DNA from 2 places in the Micromonospora sp. NPDC023869 genome. Region 2 is predicted to be linked to the other one. Evidence: riboswitches for the same ligand, from Rfam matches in the RefSeq annotation. Region 2 holds a riboswitch; the other holds the start of a gene.
The links. A riboswitch is a leader RNA that binds a small molecule or an ion and turns the genes downstream of it on or off. The one in region 2 is predicted to bind cobalamin.

Region 1: another riboswitch for cobalamin. It lies ahead of ACZ31C_RS10810 (energy-coupling factor ABC transporter permease); the one in region 2 lies ahead of ACZ31C_RS19075 (ribonucleoside-diphosphate reductase subunit alpha).

Annotation. Positions count from the first base shown of each region.
Region 1 covers NZ_JBVHKD010000003.1:45,807-50,010, forward strand. Annotated here, with positions in the region: gene ACZ31C_RS10795 (YncE family protein) at 1-1,099, shown strand, start outside; gene ACZ31C_RS10800 (roadblock/LC7 domain-containing protein) at 1,289-1,708, shown strand; gene ACZ31C_RS10805 (DUF2267 domain-containing protein) at 1,713-2,117, opposite strand; cobalamin riboswitch at 2,243-2,417, shown strand; gene ACZ31C_RS10810 (energy-coupling factor ABC transporter permease) at 2,448-3,140, shown strand; gene ACZ31C_RS10815 (energy-coupling factor ABC transporter substrate-binding protein) at 3,137-3,466, shown strand; gene cbiQ (cobalt ECF transporter T component CbiQ) at 3,466-4,204, shown strand, end outside.
Region 2 covers NZ_JBVHKD010000006.1:250,578-254,781, reverse strand. Annotated here, with positions in the region: gene ACZ31C_RS19080 (amino acid adenylation domain-containing protein) at 1-1,955, opposite strand, end outside; cobalamin riboswitch at 2,076-2,284, shown strand; gene ACZ31C_RS19075 (ribonucleoside-diphosphate reductase subunit alpha) at 2,421-4,204, shown strand, end outside.

The DNA of each region.
Region 1 (4,204 bases), on a different contig from region 2:
CCTGCTGCGCGGTGCCGAGCGGCAGGTCATTCCGCACGCCGTCGCCACCGCCGACGGGCGGTCGGTGTACGCGAGCGCACCGGAGGGCGCCGACACCGCGTTCTGGCGGATCGAGACCGCCACGGGTGTCGCCTCCGCGCGGGTGCGACTGCCCGGACGCTGGGTGCCGCAGACAGTCTCCGCCCACGGCAGGTGGGTGGCACTGACCACCGAGGCGGTGAGCGTCACCGCAGCGTCTCCGGCCGGGCGGGACGTCACGCCGGTGCTGATCGCCGACGCGGATGGAGTGCGGCAGCGACTACGGCTGCCGGGCAACGTCGTCCCGGAGGCGTTCACCCACGACCACAGCGGCCTGTTCGTGCTGGAGTGGCTGCCGCCGCAGGCACCGGACCGGTACCGGGTCCGGGTGGTCGACCTCGCCACCGGTGTGGCGGGCCCGTTGCAGACCCGCCTCAAGCAGACGATTCCGGCGGGCGCGGAGGAGGAGATGCGCGGCGACGGGCGGCAGGCCGTGCTCGCCCCGGCCCGTCACGTCCTGTACACGCTCTACACCCACCAACCCGATCACCGGCACACCCGGGACCGCATCAGCGGGCGGCCGGGGAGCGACGTCCACGCCTTCGTGCACACGCTGCACCTGCACGAGCGGTGGGCGTACTGCGTGGACCTGCCGCACCCGTTCGGGGAGGGACCGGCCGACGGGCACGCCATGGCGATCGCCCCGGACGGCTCCCGGCTGTACGTCGCCGACCTCACCTCCGGCACCGTCGCCGAGATCTCCACCGAGGAGCTGACGGTACGCCGCACCGCCGCCGTCCCCGTAGCGTCCGGCCCGGCGTACGCGACGGCGGACGACGATCGACTGTTCCTCGGCGGGGCCGGTGTGGTGCGTACCGTGGATGCCGCCGGTCTGCGGGTCGTCGCCGAACGGCCGGTCGACGCTCCCGTCAGCGGTCTCCTCCTCGGCCCGGACAGCGGTCGTCTCTATGTGGGTGGGCGGGACGCGCTGAGATGGCTCGACCCGGCCAGCGGCGCCGAACTGGGTCGTGTCGCCGTACCCGGATTGGTGGGGTTGCGGGGCCCGGTGCCGTCGTCCTGAGCGGGCGTCACCGTCGGTCAGAGGAGCGATTCCCGGCGTGATCGTGCCGTCCGACCCGTCCGATTAGGGTGACCAGCGTCGTCGTACGTTAGGAGGATCAGGGAACAGGATCAGGGGGAGTGTCAGCCCCCTGACGCCGGGTCTTCTCTGGTACGAACGTAGGAGTTTCGACGAGAGGACAGCGCCCTTATGACCCATGCCCTGGTCACCGCCGAGAATCTCAACGACGCGCTCGACGACATCGTGGATCGGGTGCCCGGTGCCAAGTTCGCGGTGGTGCTCTCCCCGGACGGCATCATGCTGGGGGCCTCGCGGGGCATCGACGAGGAGATCGCCGAGCAACTGTCCAGTGTGGTCTGTGGTCTCCAGGCGTTGGGTCTGGCCGCCGCCCGACTGTGCGGTGAGGGTGAGCTGCACCAGGTGGTGGTGCAGATGTCGCGGGCGTTCCTGTTCCACGCCACCACCGGCAACGGGGCGATCCTCACCGTCGGTATCGACGGCTCGGCCGAGGTGGGCGACATGGCGTACGAGGTCGCCCTCTTCTGCGCCCGGGCCGGGCATCACCTGCCGGTGTACGTGGAGCCGGCACCCCACCTGACCGCCCGGTGATCCGCTAGCCGCGGTCGCGCTGCGCGTCGTAGGACGGCGCCGGGTTGGCCACCTGCCACAGTTCGGCCGGCAGGTTCGCGATGACGTCGTCGTAGTCGGCGGGGGCGACGTCACCTCGAATGGTGTCCATCACCGCCCGGACGCCGGCCTCGGCCAGGTCGGGGTCGACGTCGGCTCGGCCGCCGACGCGCTGGACGAACACGTCGAGCCCGAAGCGTTCGGCGGTCTCGCTGGGCGCGAACGTGTACGCCCGCAGCCCTTCCGGGAGTTGCTCGGCCAGGTCCCGGGCCTCGCCTCCGTCGATCCGCTCGGCCAGCGTGGTCAGGGTGGCGCGCGCGATGGCGGTCGCCTGTTCCGTCGACGCGCCGGTGCGGTTCGCCACGGACTCGATGAACTCGTTCTCGTCCAACCCGCCGGCCCCCTTCTCGCAACGGATCTGGCGTCTACCCGGGAATCGTCGTGACAAACGGCACTCTTCACCCGAGTACGGCCGCTGGGGCATCGATGAGTCTTGTGCGCCGGTGCGCAGAACGGATAACGTCGCGCCGTCGCGGTAACGGGAAGCCGGTGTGAGACCGGCGCGGCCCTCGCCACTGTGACCGGGGAGTTCGCTCCGACTTGTACGCCACTGGGTCCGTGGAGGACCTGGGAAGGCCGGAGTACGCGACGATCCGGGAGCCAGGAGACCGACCCCGACGTGTGATCTCGTCCACGAGGTGTTGGAAGGGGAGGTCGACTCATGCACATCGCTGAGGGCTACCTACCACCGGTGCAGGCGGCGGCATGGTTCGCGGTCTCGACACCGTTCGTCATCCACGGTGCGCGCAACCTGGTCCAGCAGGTCCGCGCGAACCCCGACGCGAAGCTGTTGCTCGGCGCGGCCGGGGCGTTCACCTTCGTCCTGTCGGCGCTGAAGATCCCTTCGGTGACCGGCTCCTGCTCCCATCCGACCGGTGTGGGTCTCGGCGCGATCCTGTTCCGAGCCCCCGTGATGAGTGTGCTCGGCACGATCGTGCTGCTGTTCCAGGCACTCCTGCTGGCCCACGGCGGGTTGAGCACGCTCGGCGCGAACGTCTTCTCGATGGCGATCGTCGGCCCCTGGGTGGCCTTCGGCGTGTACGCGCTGATCCGCCGGCTCGGTGGCGGCCTCGGCATCTCGGTGTTCTTCGCCGCCGCCCTGGCCGACCTGGCGACCTACTGCGTGACCAGTGCCCAGCTCGCGCTGGCCTTCCCCGACCCGGATTCGGGCTTCGTCGGCGCGCTGGCCAAGTTCGGGTCCATCTTCGCGGTCACCCAGATCCCGCTGGCGATCAGCGAGGGGCTGCTCACCGTCCTAGTGGTCCGGTTGCTGGTCCGGGTGAGCCCGCAGGAACTCCGCCGGCTCGGCATTCTGCGCCGTCCGGCCCCGACGACCCAGGGAGCGGTGGCGTGAAGTCGTTCGGCCGGACCAACCTGTTGTTGCTGCTCGCCGTGGTGGCGTTGGCGGTGGCGCCGCTGGTGCTGGGGCTCGGCAGCGGCGAGGAGCCGTTCGCCGGGGCAGACGCCCTCGCCGAGGAGGCGATCGTCAACGACCACCCCGACTACGAGCCGTGGTTCAGCTCGATCTACGAGCCGCCGTCGGGTGAGATCGAGTCGGCGTTGTTCGCGCTCCAGGCCGCCCTCGGCGCCGGGTTCCTCGGCTACTACTTCGGGGTCGCCCGGACCCGGCAGCGGCTGCGTGGCGAGCAGACCGCGACCGGGGAGAAAACCACCGACTAGTGCTCGCGTTGGACGTGGCGGCGTACGCCAGCCCCTGGCGACGCCGCCACCCGGCGGAGAAGGCCCTGTTGGCCCTGGGGCTGTTGGGCTGCGCGTTGCTCCTGCCACCGTGGCCGGGCGCCCTGGTGGTGGGCCTGACCGCGGCGGTGGCGTTGCTCGGGCCGGCGGCGCTGCCGCCGCGCCTGCTGGTCCGGGCGGCCCGGACCCCGCTGTTGTTCATCCTGACCGGCTCGGTGCCGATGCTGGTGGCGGTCTCCGGCCCGACGCGTGTGCGGTGGGCGCCGGAGGGGCTGGCGACGGCCGCCGCGACCGCCGGTCGGGCCTGCGCCGCGCTGCTCTGCCTGCTGCTGTTCGCCGCCACCACGCCGCTCGCCGACGTGTTGCCCCGACTCCAGCGACTCGGGGTGCCCAGCGCGGTCACCGAGGTGGCCGCGCTGATCTACCGGATGTTGTTCCTGCTGCTGGAGAGCGTGCACGCGGTGCGGCAGGCCCAGGCGGCCCGGCTGGGCTACCGCACCTGGGCCAGCACCTACCGGTCGCTGGCCGGGCAGGCCGGCGCGGTCTTCGTCCGGGCGTTCTCGCTGGCCCGGCGTTGGGAGGAGGGGTTGGCGCTGCGCGGTTACACCGGCTCGCTGGCGGTACGCACCGAGGTGCGGCAACCGTCGGTGGCGTTCCTGGCGACCACCGTGCTGCTGTTGGCGGCGGTGGTGCTGGCCACCCGGCTGCTGGTGGCGCTCG
Region 2 (4,204 bases):
CGGGTCGTGGGCGGCCCGGCCAGGATGCGGTCGGTCAGCGCGGCGACGGTGGGACAGTCCCGCAGGTCCGCCGGATCGAACGTGGTGCCGAGGGCGTCCTCCAGCCCGGCCAGCACCTCCATCGCCGTGAGCGACGACCCGCCGATGGCCAGGAAGCGGTCGTCCGCCGCGATGGTGTCGGCGGGCCGGTCCAGCACCCGGGCCCAGACCGCCCGGACGACCTGCTCGACCCGTCGCCGGGACAGCGGCCCCGAGGGCATTGGCTCGGCCACCCGGTGCGCCGCACTCGGTCCCGCCGGGTGCCAGCGGCGTTCCCGGTCGGCGAAGTCGCCGGCCAGGTAGCGTTCGCGCATCCGTCGCCGCCGCAACTTGCCGCTGGTGGTCCGGGCGAACGCGCCGGGCGGCAGCGGCAGCACCCGTACGTCGTCGTGCCCGGCCGCCTCGGCGACCCGGGCCCGCGTGGCGTCGAGCACCACGGTAGCCCCGGCCGGCGGTCGCGCCCAGGCCACGAACACCACGATCCGCTCGCCGCCGGTGTCCGGGTCGGTGCAGCCGACCACCGCCGTCACCGTGGCCGGCAACCCGACGGTCGCGGAGGCCACCGCCTCCAGGTCGGGGGCGTGGAACGTCCGACCGTTGACGAAGATCACGTCCTTCGCGCGGCCGGTCACGCAGAGCCGGCCGGAGCGCTGGAAACCCAGGTCACCGGTGTGCAGCCAACCGTCCACGAAGGTCTCCCGGCTGGCCTGCGGGTCCCGGTGGTAGCCGCGCGCCACGTTCGGGCCGCGTACCTCGATCAGGCCCACCCGGTCCTCGGGCAGCGGCCGGTGCCGCTCGTCGACGACGCGCACCTCGCAGCCGGGCACCGGGTGCCCCAGGTCCATCAGCTCCACCGCGTGCGTACCCGGCGCGGTGCTCACCGCCCGACCCCGGCTCAGCGCGGCGCGGTCCAGCACCAGCGGCGCGGCGACCTCCCCGGGCGGCGGGAAGGTCACCGCGAGCGTCGCCTCCGCCAGGCCGTACACCGGTCGCAGGGCGGCCGGGGCGAGCCCGGCCGGGCGGACGTGCGCCAGGAAGGCCCGCCACACCGTGGGGGAGATGGGCTCCGCGCCCACCACCACGCACCGGACCCGGCTCAGGTCGAGCGTGGCGAGGAGATCCGCCGGAACCCGCCGGACCGCCAGTGCCAGCGCGAAGTTCGCCGCCGAGAGCAGGGTCGCGCGATGCCGGTGCGCGGCGGTGAACCACAGCGCCGGGCGCTTGGCGAACGCCATCGGAGGTACGCGGACCTGCGTGCACCCGATGGCCAGCGGGGTCAGGTGGGTGCCGATCAACCCCATGTCGTGGAAGTACGGCATCCAGGTGACCAGCACGTCGTCCGGTCCGGCGCCGCTGGCCAGCCGGGACTGCTCCACATTGGCCAGCACGTTGGCGTGGGTCAGCTCCACCCCGCGCGGCGCGCCGGTGCTGCCGGAGGAGAACTGGAGGAACGCCACGTCGGTCGGGTCGGCCGCGAACAGCTCCTCCGGTGGGGTGCCGGTCCGCAGGTCGGCCAGCCGCAGCACCGGGCCGGCCAGCCCGTCGGCGACAGCCTCGGTGGCGTCGTCCAGCACGGTCACCGCGTCGGTGAGCAGCTCGCGGACGGCCCGTACCCGGGTCGGCTCGGGTGGCAGCGGCACCGGGACCAGCCCGGCGGCGAGCGCCCCCCAGAACAGCGGCTGGAAGTCGTCCCCGGCGTCGGCGACCAGGATCACCGGGGTGCCCGGGACCACTCCGGCGGCCCGGTAGCCGCCCGCCACCCGCAGCGACTCGTCCCGCAACTCTCGGACGGTGACGGTGCGTTCGGTGCCGTCGTCGCGCACGTGCACGATGATCTGCTCGGGTGCGCGATCCGCGGCCTGGACGAGGACGTCAAGCAGTGTCCGTCGGTCGCCGGGCCCGGCCGCAGTCTGCACGCGACGATGCTAGTGGGCATGATCGAGTACCCGGCCGTCGGTCGCCGGGATGCCCGTCATCTGGCACGCGACACGCCCGGCACAGCATCTGGTGTTGCCATCTCCGCACCGTACCCATATATGGTGTGCCCCGTAGCTGGTTCGACCGCCACTGAAACGGCGGTCGAGGCAAGAGGGAACCCGGTGGGAATCCGGGACTGCCCCGCAGCGGTGAGTGGGAACGACCGCCGTCATCACGCACTGGACCCGCCAGGTCTGGGAAGCGACGGCCAGTAGGCGCGAGCACCAGGCCCACGAGTCCGAAGACCTGCCAGCGCGCCGCACGCGACGTGTGCGGCGGTCGAAGGCCGCGTGGGACGGCCGACGCCAGGAGCTGGTCAGTCACGGCAGCAGTGCCGTCGGTGACCGGCGGCGTCCTCCCGCGCGGACCCGACGATCTCGGGGACAGGCGTGAGGAGGGGGAACATGACGGTGACCCAGGAGCAGGCGGGGCCGGAGCAACGCCGGCACGTCATGCAGGTCCGCAAACGGAACGGCGACACCGAGCCGGTGGACGTCAACAAGATCGTCAAGGCGGTGGAGCGGTGGGTCGCCGACCTGGACGAGATCGACCCGCTGCGGGTGGCGACGAAGACCATCAGCGGGCTGTACGACGGCGCGACCACGGCCGAGATGGACAAGCTCTCCATCCAGACCGCAGCCGAACTGATCGGTGAGGAGCCGCAGTACTCGAAGCTGGCGGCCCGACTGCTGGCCGCGTACGTGGACAAGGAGGTCCGCGGGCAGCAGGTGGCCAGCTTCAGCCAGTCCATCCGGTACGCACACGGCTTGGGCCTGATCGGCGACGACACCGCCGCGTTCGTGGCCCGCAACGCGCGCAAGCTGGACGACGCCGTCGACCCGGCCGGGGACCTGCGTTTCGAGTACTTCGGGCTGCGCACGGTCGCCGACCGGTACCTGCTGCGGCACCCGCAGACCCGACTGGTGGTGGAGACGCCGCAGTACTGGCTGTTGCGGGTCGCCTGCGGCCTGTCGCAGACGCCCGGCGAGGCGATCGGCTTCTACCGGCTGATGTCCAGCCTGGCCTACCTGCCCAGCTCGCCGACGCTGTTCAACTCCGGCACCCGGCACACCCAGATGTCCTCGTGCTTCCTGGTCGACTCGCCGCGCGACGAACTCGACTCCATCTACGAGCGTTACCACCAGGTCGCGAAGCTGTCCAAGTTCTCCGGTGGCATCGGCATCTCCTGGTCCCGGGTGCGCGGTCGGGGCGCGCTGATCCGGGGCACCAACGGCAGGTCGAACGGCATCGTGCCGTTTCTCAAGACGCTGGACGCCGGGGTGGCCGCCGTCAACCAGGGCGGCCGTCGCAAGGGCGCGGCCTGCGTCTACCTCGAACCGTGGCACCCGGACGTGGAGGAGTTCCTCGAACTGCGGGACAACACCGGCGAGGAGTCCCGGCGTACGCACAACCTGAACCTCGCCAACTGGATCCCGGACGAGTTCATGCGGCGCGTCGAGGCGGACGGGGACTGGTCGCTGGTCGACCCGTCGGACGCCCCCGAGCTGCCCGACCTGTTCGGTGAGGCGTTCGACGAGGCGTACCGCGCGGCGGAGAAGAAGGCGGTCAAGACCGTCAAGGCCCGCGACCTGTACGGCCGGATGATGCGGACGCTCGCGCAGACTGGCAACGGGTGGATGACGTTCAAGGACGCCTCGAACCGGCTGTCCAACCAGACCGGCGCCCGGGGCAACACCATCCACCTGTCGAACCTCTGCACCGAGATCCTGGAGGTCAACGACGACGCCGAGACGGCGGTCTGCAACCTCGGCTCGGTCAACCTGGGCGCGCACGTCACCGCGGACGGGGTCGACTGGGAGCGGCTGCGCGCCACGGTGCGGACCGCCGTGGTGTTCCTGGACCGAGTGATCGACATCAACTACTACCCGGCCGAGCAGGCGGCGGCGTCGAACCCGCGCTGGCGCCCCGTCGGGCTCGGGCTGATGGGGTTGCAGGACGCGTTCTTCACGCTGCGCCTGCCGTTCGACTCCCCGGCCGCCCGGGAGCTGTCGACCCGCGTGCAGGAGGAGATCTTCCTGACCGCGTTGGAGACCTCGGCCGGGCTCGCCGAGCGGTTCGGCCCGCATCCCGCGTACGCGCAGACCCGCGCCGCCCGGGGTGAGCTGCACCCGGACCTGTGGGGCGCCGAGGTCGGCCAGCCCGACCGGTGGGCCGCGCTGCGCGAGAC